Linked DNA regions of Chelatococcus sp. YT9. Each later gene encodes a partner of the first gene's protein in a complex. Links are inferred from orthologs where the notes say so. Each region holds a gene or a part of one and is shown on either strand. Other genes may lie near its edges. The genes, in order: ccmB and ccmE.

Region 1 (8,414 bases):
GCCGGCAGGGCTCGCTTCCTTGATCGAGCCGGCCGGGGAGATGTGGTCCGTCGTGATCGAATCGAGGAACAGACCCATCACCCGTGCCTTCACGATGTCCGTGACCGGCTCGGGTTTCATCTCCATGCCTTCGAAGTAAGGCGGATTCTGCACGTAGGTAGACCCCGAATCCCAGGCATAGGTCTCGCCGGTTGGTACAGCGATCTTCTGCCAATTCTCGTCGCCCTTGAAGACGTCCGCGTATTTCTCCTGGAACATCGTCTTGGTGACGTTCTCACGGATGAACTTGGCGATCTCCTGGTTGGAGGGCCAGATGTCCTTGAGATAGACGGGTTTCCCGTCTGATCCTGTGCCGAGCGGCTCGGTCGTCAGGTCGATCTGCAGCGAGCCGGCGATGGCATAGGCGACGACCAGCGGCGGCGAAGCGAGGTAGTTCGCCTTCACGTCCGGGTTCACGCGGCCCTCGAAGTTGCGGTTGCCGGAGATGACGGCGCCCGCGACGAGGTCGTTCTTGTTGATCGCCTCGGAGATGTTTTCAGGCAGCGGACCGGAGTTGCCGATGCAGGTGGTGCAGCCGAAGCCGACGAGATTGAACCCGAGCGCGTCGAGATCGGTTTGCAGGCCCGAAGCGTTGAGATAGCCCTCGACGACCTGCGATCCTGGCGCGAGCGAGGTCTTCACCCATGGCTTCGACGTGAGGCCGCGCGCCACGGCGTTGCGCGCAAGGAGCCCGGCCGCGATCAGTACGCTGGGGTTGGATGTATTTGTGCAGGACGTAATGGCCGCGATGGTGACGTCGCCATGGCCCAGCGTGAAGTCGGCGTCGGCGACGGCGACGCGCTTGGTCGCCTCGCCCGGCTTCTTGAACTCGCCCTCAAGGGCGGTGAGGAAGCCTTCCTTGGTGCCGGAGAGCAGCACACGGTCCTGCGGGCGCTTGGGGCCGGCGAGCGAGGGCAGCACGGAGCCGATATCAAGCTCGAGGATATCGGAAAAAACAGGATCCGGCGTCCCTGCCTCGCGCCACATCCCCTGCGCCTTGGAATAGGCCTCGACCAGCGCGATGCGGTCGTCGGTGCGTCCGGTTTCGTCGAGATAGGCGATGGTTTCGCTGTCCACGGGGAAGAAGCCGCAGGTCGCACCATATTCCGGCGCCATGTTGCCAATTGTGGCGCGATCGGCGAGCGAGAGATGGTCGAGACCTTCCCCGAAGAATTCGACGAACTTGCCTACCACACCCTTCTTGCGCAACATCTGGGTGACGGTCAGCACGAGGTCGGTCGCCGTGATGCCCTCGTTGAGCTTGCCGGTGAGCTTGAAGCCTATGACCTCGGGTATGAGCATGGAAACGGGCTGGCCGAGCATGGCCGCCTCGGCCTCGATGCCACCCACGCCCCAGCCGAGCACGCCGAGGCCGTTCACCATGGTGGTGTGGCTGTCGGTGCCAACGCAGGTGTCGGGATAGGCGACCGTCTCGCCGTCCTCGGTCTTGGTCCAAACGGTCTGCGCGAGGTACTCGAGGTTGACCTGGTGGCAGATGCCGGTGCCGGGGGGCACGACGCGGAAGTTATCGAAGGCCGACTGGCCCCATTTCAGGAAGCGGTAGCGCTCCTGGTTCTGCTTGTACTCTTCCTCGACGTTCTTGCCGAAGGCGGCATTGTTGCCGAAGAAGTTGACGATCACGGAGTGGTCGATCACGAGGTCGACCGGCACCAGCGGGTTGATGCGCTTGGGATCCCCACCGAGATTGACCATGGCGTCACGCATGGCGGCGAGGTCCACGACCGCTGGAACGCCAGTGAAGTCCTGCATCAGCACGCGCGACGGGCGATAGGCGATCTCCCGCTCGGCCGTGCCGCGGTTCACCAGCCAGTCCTTGATGGCGATGATGTCCTTCTTCGTGACGGAGCGGCCGTCCTCGAAGCGCAAGAGGTTCTCCAGGAGGACCTTCATCGAGAAGGGCAGGCGGGAAATCCCCTCCAGGCCGTTCTTTTCGGCTTCCGGCAGGGAGTAGTAGGTGTAAGTCTTGCCAGCCGCGACAATGGTGCGGCGAGAGGAGAAGCTGTCGACGGATTTGGTCATCGCGTGATCCTTCGGGGACGGACGGCACAGATGTCCTGGTGAGACAGAAATGCCGGCCTGTTGCGCAACAGCGCGCGCCGCCCCGGGGGTGCCCAGGTCCCCGCGCGTCACGCGCGCGGCGCAGCCTGCGCTCTATATAGAGAGTTTCGTGTCGGACTGCTAGACGAATCATAGTCGTTCTAAACTGTCCGTGAAGTCTTTCTTGTCATTCCGCCCTCGCTCTCCGCCACAGAGGTTTGCCATCTTGCGCCTTGAGATCGATCGTCTTTCCTGCCGCCGTTCCGGACGGCTGCTGGTCGAGGACCTGACGCTCACGATCCCCGGTGGCGAGGTGCTTGTGGTCAAGGGGCCTAACGGCGCGGGGAAGTCGACGCTGCTCGCGACGCTTGCCGGGCGGCTCAGGCCGGCCGCCGGCACGATCCGCCTGGCCGGGAATCGCAACTTCGCGGAGCAGCGCGCCGAGGAGGATGCGCCGCTCGCTGAACAGGCGGTCATGGTCGGTCATCGCGACGGCCTGAAAACGGCACTGACCGCGACTGAGAACCTGGTCTTCGCCGCAGCCATGCTGGGGACGCCGGCGACGCCGCAGCAGGCAGCTGCGGCCCTTGATGATCTCGGCCTTGTCCATGTCTCCGATATTCCCGTCGGATATCTCTCGGCGGGCCAGCGGCGGCGAGTGGCATTGGCGCGACTTATTCTGGTCGATCGGCCCGTATGGCTGCTCGACGAGCCCACCGCTGCGCTGGATCTCGCGGCACAGAACGATCTTGCCCATCTCATGCAGCGGCATCTGGCGCGCGGCGGTCTCATCGTTGCAGCTACACATCTTCCGCTTGGGCTCGACGGCGGGAGGGAGCTCACACTTGGGATGAGGGAAGATGGCGGAGATGGCCCCGGCGCGTATCCTGACGTCAGGGATGCTTGGGAGCTCGGCGCATGATGGCCGCTCTCGGTGCTCTTCTCATCCGGGATTTGAAGCTTGCGGCGCGAGTCGGCGGCTCCGGGCTACTCGGGGTGGTGTTCTTCCTGATGCTCGTCACGCTCATTCCCTTCGCGCTTGGGCCGGATCTCAATCTTCTGCGTCGCATCGGCCCGGCCATTCTGTGGATCGCGGCGGTGCTCGCCACCCTCATCGGCCTCGACAGGCTATTTCAGGGCGATGAGGAGGATGGCTCCCTCGATCTCATGCGCATGTCGCGGGTGCCGCTTGAGCTCACCGTTGTCGTCAAGGGTCTCGCACACTGGCTAACGACGGGCTTTCCGCTGGCGCTGCTCTCGCCGTTATTCGGGCTGCTGCTTGCCCAGGAGCCAGATGCGATGCTGGCCGTGATGGCGACACTGATGGTCGGTACGCCGGCTCTCACGTTCATAGGCGGTATCGGGGCGGCGCTGACAGCGAGCCTGCCGCGCGGCGGCCTCATCCTGGCCGTGCTCGTCCTCCCCCTGATGATCCCTACATTGATCTTTGGCGTCTCTGCAGCGCAGGCGGCTCTTGGAGGGACCGTGCCGTTCCTCACACCCTTCCTGGTGCTCGCGGCGCTGAGCCTTGTCGCGATCGTGACCGGTGCCGTCGCGTCCGCGGCAGCGTTACGCGGCGGCGGATAGCAGGAGACCGTTGCGGGCGGCACCGTCGGCCGCTACATCACGATGATGCGGAGGAGCACCATGCCGACCAGCCTTCTATGGGGGCTCGCCAATCCCACGCGCTTCATGGCCTTGTCGGCCCGCATCCTGCCTTGGATGGCGGGTTTGAGCGCGCTTGTAACCGTCGCTGGGCTCTATCTCGCGCTGTTTTCATCGCCGGCCGACTATCAGCAGGGCGAGACGGTCCGCATCATGTATATCCACGTACCAGCTGCCTGGCTTGCGCTTGCGCTCTACACGATCATGAGCGCATCGGCGCTCGGAACGCTGGTGTGGCGCCATCCGCTGGCGGATGTCTCGCAGAAGGCGGCGGCGCCTATCGGGGCCGCCTTCACGTTGCTGTGCCTCATCACAGGCTCTCTCTGGGGCAAGCCCATGTGGGGTACCTGGTGGGTATGGGATGCGCGCCTCACCTCAGTGCTCGTCCTTTTCCTCATCTATCTCGGCATTCTCGCGCTCTGGCGTGCCATCGAAGATCCCGGACAGGCGGCGCGTGCCGTTGCCATTCTCACCTTGGTTGGCTTCGTCAATATTCCCATCGTCAAGTTCTCGGTGGATTGGTGGAACACCCTGCACCAGCCGGCTTCCGTCATCCGCATGGATGGCGCCACGATCGATGCCAGCATGCTGTGGCCGTTGTTCGTGATGGCGATCGGGCTCACGCTGCTGGCCCTGACGCTGCACATGTCCGGCATGCGCAGCGAGATTCTGGCGCGGCGGGTTCGCAGCCTGACCTTGAAGGCCGCTGATCCCTCGGCCGAGCGCCGCCTTCCGCTGGGCGCCGGGTCCGCCGGTGCCGGACCGGCGTGAGGCTCGGGTAATGATTGCGCTCGGTGCACCACATATCGGCTTCGTGCTGGCTGCCTATGGGGCGGCTGCACTGATCGTGTTGGGCCTCGTGGCGCGTGCCGTCCTGGACAGCCGGATGCGGAACAGGGCACTCGGCGCCTTGGCTGCGCGCGGGGTGGCTCGTAACAGAATGCCATCGTCCGGCCACGCTCCGGGTGCAAGTGCCATGCGACATGCCGGCGATAATGGTGGCGCCGCCGGGACCATATCATCGGCACGGGGTGCCGCGGACCAGGATACAGGCGAGGACAAAGAGGGTGGTGCTGCGCGATCCCACAACAACGGACGGAGCGATCGCTCCTGAAGACGGGTCCCTGCGGCGGCGTCGGATCCTGCTTGCGGTGCCACTTGTCATTTTCCTGGCGCTGGCTGTGCTGTTCATGGTGCGATTGTTTGCCGGCGATCCGGCGCGCATCCCGTCAGCGCTCATAGGCCGTCCGGTTCCGGCGTTTTCCTTGCCGCCGCTCGAGGGGCTCGTGCGTGATGGCCAGCCTGTCCCGGGGCTGACCAATGAGAGCTTGTTGGCGGCGGGCCCGAATCAGGTGACGGTGGTGAATATCTGGGCTTCCTGGTGCGCACCATGTCGCGAGGAACATCCGCTCCTGATGAGCCTGGCGCAGGATCCGCGCGTCAAAGTCGTCGGCATCAACTACAAGGACAATTCTGAGAATGCCCGGCGTTTTCTCGGCGCGCTTGGCAATCCGTTCACGGCAGTCGGCGTGGATGCAGCTGGCCGCGCCTCCATCGACTGGGGCGTGTATGGCGTGCCTGAAACCTTTATCGTTAGCCGCGACGGCCGGATTCAACATAAACATATCGGGCCGTTAACCCCCGAGGCGCTGCAAACAAGTATCAAGGCAGCGATCGACAAGGCCGCTTCGCCCTGACGATTCGTTCCCATCCGTCTGACCGGTCCTCACGAGCGGTCATCAGCACCAGCAGGTTCCCTCCCCGGACCACAGCCATCCATGATCGCGCGTTCCCCCAAGCTTCCCAAGGAAAGTGACGTCCTGCTGCTCAGCGCGGAACTCAGCGCAGAGCGGACGGCCAGCCTTGTGCGTATGATCACGGGAATTGTCCTTCTCGCCGCGATCGCGTTTGTCGACCGCAAGAGCGATTTCTCGCCAATCGGCGAGCGCCAGGTTTTCTATGCCCAGCTCACTGTGCTGACGTTGTTCCTGTCGGGCCTTTTGAGCTACGTGCTGGTGCGCATCCGTCTCTGGCGCTGGTGGATGAGCTTTGTCACGGCAACGATCGACATGTTCATCGTTGCCTTCAACATCTGGCTCAACGTCTGGGTCACCGGGCTGACTGGCCAATATATCCTGTCGTTTCCGATCATTGCGGCCCTACCGCTGGTGTTCGCGAGCAATGCATTGCGCCTGCGGCCGAGCGTCCAGATCTACACGACGGTCCTGCTCGTCCTATCGCTGATCGCTGTGGGAATTTTCGCCGCGCCTGCGCAAGTAACGTTCCCGCGCCCCCCTGAGCTCATGGTCCAGGACCAATTCGGCTGGCAGCCAAATTTCGCGCGCGTTGTCATTCTGCTTCTCACTGGCGGCATTCTCATCCTTGCGTCCGCGCGCGGCCGCAAGCTTCTGGTGCGCGCGGTGGAAGAAACAACGATCCGCCTCAATCTCGGCCGCTATTTGCCGGCGGAGCTCGCGCCGGTGCTCGCCGAAGGGCGCATCAGCGAACTTAAGGCCGGCCGCCGAAGCGTTGTGACGTTGATGTTTGTCGACATCCGCGGCTCGACCGCCATGGAGGAAAGCCTGTCACCCTCAGCGGTGGTGGAGCTGATCGGCACGTTTCGTGAGCATGTCATGGCTGCGGCGGCCGCGCATGGCGGCGTCATCGACAAGTTCATCGGCGATGGCGCCTTCCTTGTCTTCGGCATGCCGGAACCCGGCGAGGACGACGCGGCGCGGGCGCTCGCCTGCGGGCGGGCCATTCTGGACCGCATGGACAAATGGAACCTGGAACGCGGCCGGAATGGGTTCGATCCCATCCGCATCGGCATCGGCGTGCATAGCGGAGAGGCGTTCATCGGCGCCATCGGCAACGACATGCGCCTGGACTTCACGGTGCTGGGCGATGCGGTGAACGTTGCCTGCCGCCTCGAGCAGGCGACGAAGCTCCACCAGGTCGCATTCCTCGTGTCAGAGGAAGCGCTCGCCGCTGCCCGTGCCGACCGATCCGGATGGCGCCATATCGGCGAGCAATCCCTGCGCGGCCGGGCCGAACCCATCGAGCTGTTCACGCCCGCCGATCTGAGGGGCTGGGAGACAGCCAGAGCCGAGCCCGCCAGCCAAGCCTCCTGACCCGAACCCGGGTGCTCTGCGGCTGCCGAGCTCTCCTATGCCTCGGGCTGGTCCTTCTCGGGCAGAGAATGGCGCATGATGAGTGGAGTCTGCGCCAGCGCGAAGACGATGGTGATCGGCATCGTCGCGAAAACCTTGAAGTTCACCCAGAAGTCGGTGGACTGGGTTCGCCAGACCACCTCGTTCAAAACCGCAAGGAAGAAGAAGAACAGCCCCCAGCGCCAGGTCAGCTTTCGCCATCCCTCCTCGTCGAGATGAAACACGCTATCGAAGACGATCGGGAGGAGCGGCTTGTTGAAGGCCAATCCGCCAATGAGAATGCCGCCAAACAGGCAGTTCACGATGGTAGGCTTCAGCTTGATGAAGAGCTCGTCGTGGAGGACGAGCGTGAGGCCACCGAACACCAGCACCACGATGCCCGAGACGATCGGCATGATCGGCAGGTGCCGGACAAGCGCATAGTGGACAGCGAGCGCGATGGCTGTCGCGACCATGAAGACGGCCGTTGCCGTGAAGAGGCCCTCGCGCTGGTTCGCAAAAAAGAACAGGACGAGGGGCCCAAGCTCAAGGGCCAGCTTGAGCATCGGGTTGAGCGGCTGTCGCTTGGTATTGGTCATGAGATGATGTCTGCCTGTTCCGCCATAAGCCGTCAACTCCGGTGGCTGGCGCCGCCTATCACGACCGCGGGAGCACCTCCTCCGAATTTTTTCGGGTGCATGTCACATTCCCGGGAACTCGCTCGTCAAGTGACCGAGATGTTCCCAGAATCGGAAACGGAGTGAGACATGAAGCCGAGATTGAACCCCTATACCGCCGCTCCTGATACGATGAGCGCGATGTTCGATCTGGAGAAGCGGGCGTTCGGCAGCGGACTTGAGCACAGCCTGCTCGAGCTCGTGAAAACGCGGGCGTCACAGATCAACGGCTGCGCCTTCTGCATCCACATGCACACACGTGACGCTCGCGCTGCAGGTGAAACGGAAGAGCGGCTCTACTTGCTGGACGCCTGGCGGGAATCGCCCCTCTATACGGATCGGGAGCGTGCCGCCCTCGCCTGGACCGAGGCCTTGACGTTGGTCTCGGAAACCCATGCGCCCGATGAGGACTATGAGGCGCTGAAGCGCGAATTCTCGGAGGAGGAGCAGGTGAAGCTCACGCTGATGATCGTCACGATCAACGCATGGAATCGTTTCGCCATTGGCTTCCGCGCCATCCATCCCGTGTCAAAGCGGCAAGACCGTGAGTGACCGTATCGTGAGTGATCGCGGCCCCGACCAGGATGCCATGTTGACGGAGGCCTTCTCGGCGGCGCGCCCACGCCTGATCCGCCTTGCCTATCGCATGCTTGGATCCATCGCGGAGGCCGAGGACATGGTGCAGGAGGCGTTCATTCGCCTCCACCGCGCCGACGCGGGCACCATACGCGAGCCGGCCGCCTTCCTGTCCCGTGTCGTCACCAATCTCTGCCTCGACCAGCTCAAGTCGGCCCGGATGAAGCGGGAGAGTTATGTGGGGCCCTGG
Region 2 (8,166 bases), 1.8 Mb from region 1 along the record:
CGGCGTTTCGGCATCACCTTGGCGGTCACTTTCGTTTCGCTTGGTTTGGCTCTCGCGATCATCACATTACTTCAGGTACGCTTCGGCCTGCGGCCGTTGGTGCGTTTGCGCAGCGCGGTCGGGGATGTGTGGCGTGGTGACGCTGCCCGCATAGAAGGAAGCTTTCCGAAGGACATTGCTCCTCTCGCCGATGAGCTGAATGTGCTGATTGAAGCCAATCGCGAGATCCTGGAACGGGCTCGCACCCACGTTGGCAATCTGGCGCATGCACTGAAAACGCCACTCAGCGTCATCTTGAACGAGGCCGATGCCAATGGCGGTCCCCTCGCAGATACGGTGCGCGTGCAGGCCGCCATCATGCGCGATCAGGTAAATTATTATCTCGATCGCGCCCGTGCTGCGGCACTCGCCGGCGCTCTTGGATCCATCACCGAAGTCGTACCCGTCATCGAGGGTCTGCAACGTGCGTTGGAGCGCATCTACCGGCAGCGCGACATTGCCGTCGCAGTCAGCGTTCCCGCCAGCATTCGCTTCCGCGGCGAGAGGCAGGACTTCGAGGCGATGGTCGGCAATCTCATGGACAACGCCTGCAAATGGGCAGAGGCGCGCGTCGAGGTCCGTGCCGAGTTGGAGACCAGCGGCGAGCGCTCGATGCTCGTCGTGACGATCGATGATGATGGCCCCGGACTGATGCCTGAGGTGAGATCGGAGGTGCTGCGACGCGGCCGCCGGTTGGACGAGTCAAAGCCGGGATCGGGCCTTGGCCTTGCGATCGTCGCGGAACTCGCCGGCCTCTATGATGGCTCTCTTAAATTGGACGATGCTCCACTCGGCGGATTGCGTGCAGTATTGGTCCTTCCTGCCCCATGACCGAGTCGTGCAGAGAATGCTATAGTAATTGAGCTAAGTACGACGCTGCAGCCTCCCTGGCCTCCTAATCTAAAAAAAATGGGGGCTTTTCATGAATAGTTTCATGCTAAAAAAGTATATCAAAGTGGCCGCCTTGCAGGTGCCACCTGTCCGGAGACTTTTTCAGCAGCGCGACGAAGCGCGGCAGCGCGTTGGAGACATGCAGACCCAAGCCGCGCGTATGATACCGGATTGCGGGAAAGTGGCTTTCGCCCACTGGGGCGAAGATGCTGTCATCGACTATTTGTTCCGAGACAAGCCCTCGGGCCGCTATCTCGATATAGGCTGCTTCCACCCAGATCTATACTCAAATACCCGTCTGCTCCATGCCAGGGGCTGGAATGGCGTGAATATCGATCCTAATCCCTTCATGATTGAGCAATTCCGTCAACGGCGACCGAACGACGTTAACTTGAACGTGGCCGTTGGGAAGGAGCGCGGTTGTCTTGACTTCTTTGTGTTCCATGAATGGGGATCCAGCAATACCCTTTCGCCGGAGTTCTCCGACAAGATCGCCGAGAGCCAGAACATTCAAGTGCAACGTCGCATTCCCACACAAGTTGTTACGCTTGCTGATGTGATGGAAGAGAACTTCTCCCAAAAAGCTCCCGATTTCATGAATGTCGATGTCGAAAGTCTCGACCTGGAAGTTATTCAGTCTAATGAATGGGAAAAATTCCGGCCTACAATTATTGCTGTTGAGGATTTTGATTTTGACTTCGCCGCCCCGGATGCATCACCAATTTTCAGATTTATGAGATCCGTCGAATATAAGATGATCTCGCGAACGATCTTTACGAGCTTCTTTAGCGAGCAAGGCTTCCGTTTCAGCTGAGGTCCCGTCGCAAGATCGCAGCGAAGGCATCTCTGCAATCTATTAACTGGCTGATTTCGCAATTAAAAAATCCCGCGACAGAATGTCGCCCGATCATGCCCTGAAGTCGGCCGGCGTCCTGCTGTACAGAAGAGGGCATGGTGCTTTGGCTCGTCTTCGCCTTGATGATGGGTGCGGCTATTCTCGCTGTGCTCTGGCCGCTGTCGCGGCCGCTTTCCGTCGATGGTCCGTCGACGGGAGAGAAATCGTTCGTCAAGGATCAGATCCGCGAAATCGAACGCGATGTAGCGCGGGGCTTTCTGTCCCCGGCGGAGAGGGATGTGGCGATTGCCGAAGTCGGGCGCCGTTTTCTGAGAACGGTCTCTGACGAACCGGCCAAATCGCCGGCTCAAGGTGAACCCGCCCTGCGTCGCCGTCGCGCGGCATCGGCTGTCGCCCTGTCGATGATTCCTCTCGTCTCGCTTGCCTTCTACGGCTTGCGAGGCTCCCCGCATTTGCCTGCTGCGCCGTTTTCCGAGCGGTTCCTCGATACGGCGGAGATCGACCTCCAGCAGGCGGTCCGACGGGTAGAGGCGCATCTGGCCAACGCTCCGGAGGACGGGCGGGGCTGGACAATCCTCGCCCCGATTTACATGCGTATGGGCCGTCCGGACGATGCGGTGCGCGCCTATACGGCCTCGCTTCGTCTGGAAGGAGACAATGCCGCCCGTCGCGCAGACTTGGCAGAGGCACAAGTGTTGAGCAGCGGCGGGCTCGTCACCGCGGAAGCCCTGGAGAATTTCAGGGCCGCGCTGAAGCTGGATGCCAAGCTCCCCAAAGCGCGTTACTACATCGCGCTGGCGGCTGAGCAGGACGGGCGTGTGGAGGAGGCTCTAAGCCTTTTCAAGGGCTTGCGTGGCGACGCCGGTCCTGACGCCCCATGGGTGCCGACTGTCGAGACACATATAGCGAAGTTGGAACGCAACGCGCCCGCGGAGGCAATCGCGCGCTTACCGGACGCCGAGCGCGATGAAGCGATCAAAGGGATGGTTGCTGGCCTTGCGGCGCGGCTTGAGGCCGACGGCGGCAATATCGAGGACTGGGTCAGGCTTGTCCGGTCTCATATCGTGCTTGGCGCAAGGGCTGAAGCGCTCGCCGCGCTCTTGAAGGCCCGCGAGCGGTTCAAGTCGGATGAGGCCGCTCTCGCCAAACTCGCTCCGCTAGGGGATGTTCTGCAATCGCCCGCAGCGGATCAATCGCCATGACGCCAAGCGTGGATCCCGGAAGTGTGTATTGGCACAGGTTGCATGGTCGCTCTCCGCGCCTCAAGATCACAGCGTTATTTCCGTGAGCGCCAATGACCCGTAAGCAACGTCGCCTTACCTTGATTGCTGCAGGCGGTGCGGTCGTCGCCATCGCGCTGGCGCTCGTGCTGGTCGCGATGCGGGATACGATCGTATTCTTTCGGGCACCGAGCGACATCGTGAGCATGAATATCCAGCCCGGTACGCGGCTGCGGCTCGGCGGGCTCGTGGCTGAGGGCTCGATTGTCCGAGAGCCCGGTCAGCGGGTCGTTTTCGTTGTGAAGGACGCCAACCATGGCATCACCGTCAACTACACAGGCTTGCTGCCGGATCTCTTCCGTGAGGGGCAGGGCGTGGTGGCGGAGGGTGTCCTGGGAGCGGACAGGCGGTTCACGGCCGACAGTGTCCTCGCCAAGCATGACGAGCGCTATATGCCCCGTGAGGTTGCTGATGCCCTTAAGCAGCAGGGGCTCTGGCAGCATACGGGCGAGGCAGGCCAGGCCGGGGCAACTCAATGATAGTGGAACTCGGCCATTTCGCGCTGACCCTCGCGCTCGCGTTGTCCCTGGTGCAATTTGTTCTGCCGCTGTGGGGGGCGCTTGCCAATGATGAGCCCCTGATGAACGTTGCCGCTCCGGCGGCCCTTGGTACGTTCGGGGCGGTGGGCTTCGCCTTTCTGGCGCTCGCGCATGCCTACGTGACGTCGGATTTCTCGGTTCTCAACGTGGTCGAGAACTCACACACCTTGAAGCCGACGCTTTACAAGATCACCGGTGTGTGGGGAAACCATGAAGGCTCCATGCTGTTGTGGGTCTTCATCCTCGCGCTCTTCGCCGCGCTTGTCGCCATGGCGCGCCACTCGCTGCCACTGCGTCTCAGGGCACTGACCCTCAGCTTCCAGGCCTTGATCGCCAGCGCATTCCTGCTTTTCCTCCTCGCGTCGTCCAATCCCTTTGCGCGGATCAACCCGGCGCCCTTCGAGGGGCAGGACCTCAACCCCATTCTTCAGGACATCGGTCTCGCCATCCATCCGCCGCTCCTCTACATCGGCTATGTCGGCATCTCGATATCCTTCTCCTTCGCGGCCGCGGCCCTTGTGGAAGGACGTATCGACGCGTTGTGGGCCCGGGCTGTCCGACCTTGGACCCTGACGGCATGGGTCTTCCTCACGCTCGGTATCGCGATGGGCTCTTACTGGGCCTATTACGAGCTCGGCTGGGGGGGCTGGTGGTTTTGGGACCCGGTCGAAAACGCCTCGTTCATGCCTTGGCTCGCAGCAACGGCGTTGTTGCACTCCACCGTGGTCATGGAGAAGCGGGATGCGTTGAAAGTTTGGACGATCCTGCTCGCGATCGTCAGCTTTTCGCTTTCTCTGCTCGGCACCTTCCTCGTCCGCTCCGGCGTGCTGACCTCCGTGCACACCTTCGCGACCGACCCGGCACGCGGCGCCTTCATACTCGGTATCCTCGTCTTTTTCATTGGCGGAGCGTTCGCTCTGTTTGCCTGGCGCGCACCGCTCCTGCGTCAGGGAGGGATCTTCGCGCCCGTATCGCGGGAGGGGGCGCTCGTTCTCAATAACCTCTTCCTGGCGACAGCCTGCGCGACCGTTCTCATCGGCACACTTTATCCACTCGCGCTCGAGTCGCTGACTGGGGAGAAGATCTCTGTCGGTGAGCCCTATTTCGAGGCGACCTTCCTCCCGATCATGCTGCCGCTGCTCTTTCTTATCCCCATCGGCCAGACGCTGGCGTGGAAACGAGGGGACCTGCTCGGCGCAGCCCAACGCCTGATGGGGGCCTTCGCCCTCGCCATTGGCGTCGCTCTGGTGGTGATCGCGATCACCGAGGGTGGACCAGTCCTCGCCATCGTCAGCATCGGGCTGGGTTTTTTCATCATTTTCGGTGCCGTGTCCGATACGATCATGCGGTGTTGGCCAAGGGGCGCGAAGCTCGGCATCGTCTGGCGGCGTGCCATTGGCCTGCCCCGGTCCGCATGGGGCACGACCCTGGCTCATGCGGGCGTCGGCGTCGTGGTAATCGGCATCGCCGCTTCAGCCTGGAGCACCGAGGACATCACGCTCGTCAGGCCGGGCGGGAGCATCCAGACCGGCCCCTATACTCTGCGCCTGGAAGGTGTGTTTCCGCGTGCTGCCAACAACTACCGCGAGGATGTGGCTCGGTTCGCGGTTTCGCGTCATGGCCGGCCCCTCGGCACCATGGAGGCATCCAAGAGGTTGTATACGACGCGTGGCACGCCGACGACCGAAGCGGGGATCATGACGATCGGCTTCGGCCAACTCTATGTCAGTCTTGGCGATAACGAAGCCGAAGGCGCCATCGGCCTGAGGGCCTATTGGAAGCCTTATGTCACCCTGATCTGGCTGGGGTCTATCATCATGGCCGTGGGCGGGGCGTTGTCCCTGACCGATCGGCGCATCCGCGTCGGAATCCCGCGCCGCCGCATGGATGTCTCTGCCGTGCCTGCGGAGTGAGCGATGTCTGGGCTCTCGATAGCAGGTTCTCTCTCCTTTCGCCGCTCGTGTGACCAGTCCCGGGGCAGGGCGGTCGCGGCTGTCCTTTTCATTGCCGTCCTGTTCTTTGCCAGCAGTGTCTCGCCGACGCGAGCCGTGGAGTTCGACGAGATCCTCCCCGACAAGGCGCTGGAGGCTCGGGCTCGCACGATCTCGTCCGGCCTGCGCTGTCTTGTTTGCCAGAATCAATCAATTGACGATTCGAACGCGCCGCTCGCGCGAGATCTGCGTATTCTCGTCCGCGAGCGTTTGAAGGCCGGCGATAGCGACGATCAGGTCCGGGCCTTTTTGGTCGCGCGCTACGGTGAGTTCGTGCTGCTCAAGCCTCCGATGACAATGACGACGGTGCTGCTCTGGGGAGCGCCGTTTCTCATTCTCGGCTGCGGAGCCATTGCCATCGCGCTTGGCGTGAGACGTCGCCGCCGGCAGACCCGTGCTGTTCCTCTCAGTGACGAAGAGAAAGCGCGGCTGGAAGCTGCGCTGGGCGGCGATTGAAGGCCCTTGAGCATCGGCGCGGCCTGCGCTGTTTGCCTGTCTCACGTCCCCTTTGAATCTTACGAAGAATTCATGGTTTTGAGAGGGTGCTGTAAGGGGCGGTTTGTCATTGTCTGTTGCGAAGAGGGGGCGCGATGACCGCGTCCTGCGCACGGGAGCCTTGGGGGATGGGGCTTTTGTGTGAGCGTGACTGGAAAGACGATGATGATGGACAAGAATTTGCAGAGCCCTGCCGCGTCTCGGACGGATCGCCAGGCTGGCGTGTCGGCGCCCCGGTCGAACCGGCGCAAGTCTTTGTTGCTGGGGGCGGTGGCACTGGCGGCCCTGGGCACGGCGGGCGTGCTGCAGGGTCTGGTTGCCCCGCCTTATGGTCCGGCCTATGCGCAGCAGATCGCGCCGGCGCCAGCGGTGACGGTGCCCGGTCAGGCCTCCTTCGCCGATCTCGTCGACCGGGTGAAGCCGGCTGTGGTGTCGGTTCAGGTGAAGGTGGCGATCGACAACGTCCGCGATGAGGGCGGCATGCAGCGCTTCGGCGGCCAGCCGGATGACGGCGAGTTCGGCATGCCCGGCATGGGTCCGGGTGGCCCTGGCAACCCCTTCGAGCAGTTCTTCCGCCGCTTCGGTGGCGAGGGCGGGCCGCGCGGCGGCCAGCGCCAGCAGCCGCGCCGCTTCGGCGAGGCGCAGGGGTCGGGCTTCTTCATCAGCCAGGACGGCTATGTCGTCACCAACAACCATGTGGTCGAGAAGGGCTCGGAGATCCAGGTGAAGATGGATGACGGGCGCAGTCTCACGGCCAAGGTCATCGGCACCGACCCGAAGACGGATCTGGCGCTTCTGAAGGTCGATGAGGCCGGCCCGTTCCCCTATGTGCCGCTGGCGGGCGTGGCCCCGCGGGTCGGCGACTGGGTGGTGGCGGTCGGCAATCCCTTCGGGCTTGGCGGCACGGTGACGGCGGGCATCGTCTCGGCGCGAGGCCGTGACATCGGAGCCGGCCCCTATGACGACTTCATCCAGGTCGATGCGCCGATCAACAAGGGCAATTCCGGCGGCCCGACCTTCAACCTGTCCGGCCAGGTGGTGGGCGTGAACACGGCGATCGCCTCGCCATCGGGTGGCAATGTGGGCATCGCCTTCGCCATTCCGTCGGAGACGGTGCAGTCGGTGGTGCAGCAGCTGAAGGACAAGGGCGCGGTGAGCCGCGGCTATATCGGCGTGCAGATCCAGCCGGTGACGGCGGATATCGCGGCGGGCCTTGGGCTCGACAAGGCGGAAGGGGCGATCGTGGCGCGCGTCGAGGACAATGGTCCGGCGGCCAAGGCCGGCCTGAAGGCGGGCGATGCGATCGTGGCGCTCGATGGCAAGGCGGTCAGCGACGCGCGTGCCCTGTCGCGGGAGATCGCCGGCCATGCGCCGGGCTCCAAGCTCGACCTGACGGTGTGGCGCGACGGCAAGACGCAGAAGATCGCGCTGACGCTGGCGACGATGCCGGGTGAGAAGACGGCGGCGCTGAGCGAGGAGCAGGGCGCCGGCCAGGGCAAGCTCGGGCTGCAGCTGGCACCTGCGGCCAGCGTCGGCGGCGCCGGCCAGGAGGGCGTGGTGGTGATGGGCGTTCAGCCCGGCTCGCCTGCCGAGGAGCGTGGCCTGAAGACCGGCGACGTCATCGTCGAGGCCTCCGGCCGCAAGGTCGAGCGTCCGGCCGACATCACCAAGGTGATCGCCGACGTCAAGAAGGAAGGCCGCAAGGCTGTCCTCTTCCGCCTGAAGACCGACGACGGCTCGCGCTTCGTCGCCCTGCCGGTGGCGTAAGGCCCGACAGCCAGGACATTGGGGGAGGACGGCGCGCCGCGCAAGCGGCGCGTCGGCCCCCTCAAGCCTCGGAGAGCCAGGACCCCTGCCGGGGATCGTGACCGCGTACCAGGCTCTCCAAAACGCGGCAGGCCGGACACCATCATCCCGCCTGCCGCTCTTCTTGTGAATGCTTATGGCGCAGAGGCGAAAATGCAGATATTTCCGCTCCCTCAGGACGACTCTTCGCCTACACTCGACGCCATGCGGATTCTCGTTATCGAAGATGATCAGGAAGCGGCCGCCTACCTCGCGAAGGCGCTGCGCGA

The links.
Region 2: the proteins of ccmB (region 1) and ccmE are in contact, whole or in part, in a solved structure (PDB 8CE8), measured with the Escherichia coli proteins. The link is inferred for Chelatococcus sp. YT9 from one-to-one orthologs.

The regions. Positions count from the first base shown.
Region 1 is NZ_JAHBRW010000001.1:1,376,847-1,385,260, reverse strand. What follows is about bases 1,903-4,849. They hold ccmB (heme exporter protein CcmB), read left to right. Parts: upstream 1,903-3,015; coding sequence 3,016-3,684; downstream 3,685-4,849. Other genes in these bases: KIO76_RS06235 (heme exporter protein CcmD), read left to right, coding at 4,544-4,849; KIO76_RS06240 (heme ABC transporter permease), read left to right, coding at 3,745-4,533; ccmA (heme ABC exporter ATP-binding protein CcmA), read left to right, coding at 2,324-3,019; acnA (aconitate hydratase AcnA), read right to left, coding at 1,903-2,079. Also shown: more of acnA, read right to left, coding at 1-1,902; more of KIO76_RS06235, read left to right, coding at 4,850-4,876; KIO76_RS06230 (DsbE family thiol:disulfide interchange protein), read left to right, coding at 4,914-5,459; KIO76_RS06225 (adenylate/guanylate cyclase domain-containing protein), read left to right, coding at 5,541-6,893; KIO76_RS06220 (septation protein A), read right to left, coding at 6,929-7,510; KIO76_RS06215 (carboxymuconolactone decarboxylase family protein), read left to right, coding at 7,679-8,140; KIO76_RS06210 (sigma-70 family RNA polymerase sigma factor), read left to right, coding at 8,178-8,414. UniProt on the Escherichia coli protein: Required for the export of heme to the periplasm for the biogenesis of c-type cytochromes.
Region 2 is NZ_JAHBRW010000001.1:3,179,530-3,187,695, forward strand. Bases 2,114-4,812 are described here. They hold ccmE (cytochrome c maturation protein CcmE), read left to right. Parts: upstream 2,114-3,080; coding sequence 3,081-3,545; downstream 3,546-4,812. Other genes in these bases: ccmI (c-type cytochrome biogenesis protein CcmI), read left to right, coding at 2,114-2,988; KIO76_RS14580 (heme lyase CcmF/NrfE family subunit), read left to right, coding at 3,542-4,812. In the rest of the region: KIO76_RS14560 (sensor histidine kinase), read left to right, coding at 1-870; KIO76_RS14565 (FkbM family methyltransferase), read left to right, coding at 962-1,744; more of ccmI, read left to right, coding at 1,882-2,113; more of KIO76_RS14580, read left to right, coding at 4,813-5,518; KIO76_RS14585 (cytochrome c-type biogenesis protein), read left to right, coding at 5,522-6,052; KIO76_RS14590 (Do family serine endopeptidase), read left to right, coding at 6,257-7,858; KIO76_RS14595 (response regulator transcription factor), read left to right, coding at 8,102-8,166. UniProt on the Escherichia coli protein: Heme chaperone required for the biogenesis of c-type cytochromes. Transiently binds heme delivered by CcmC and transfers the heme to apo-cytochromes in a process facilitated by CcmF and CcmH.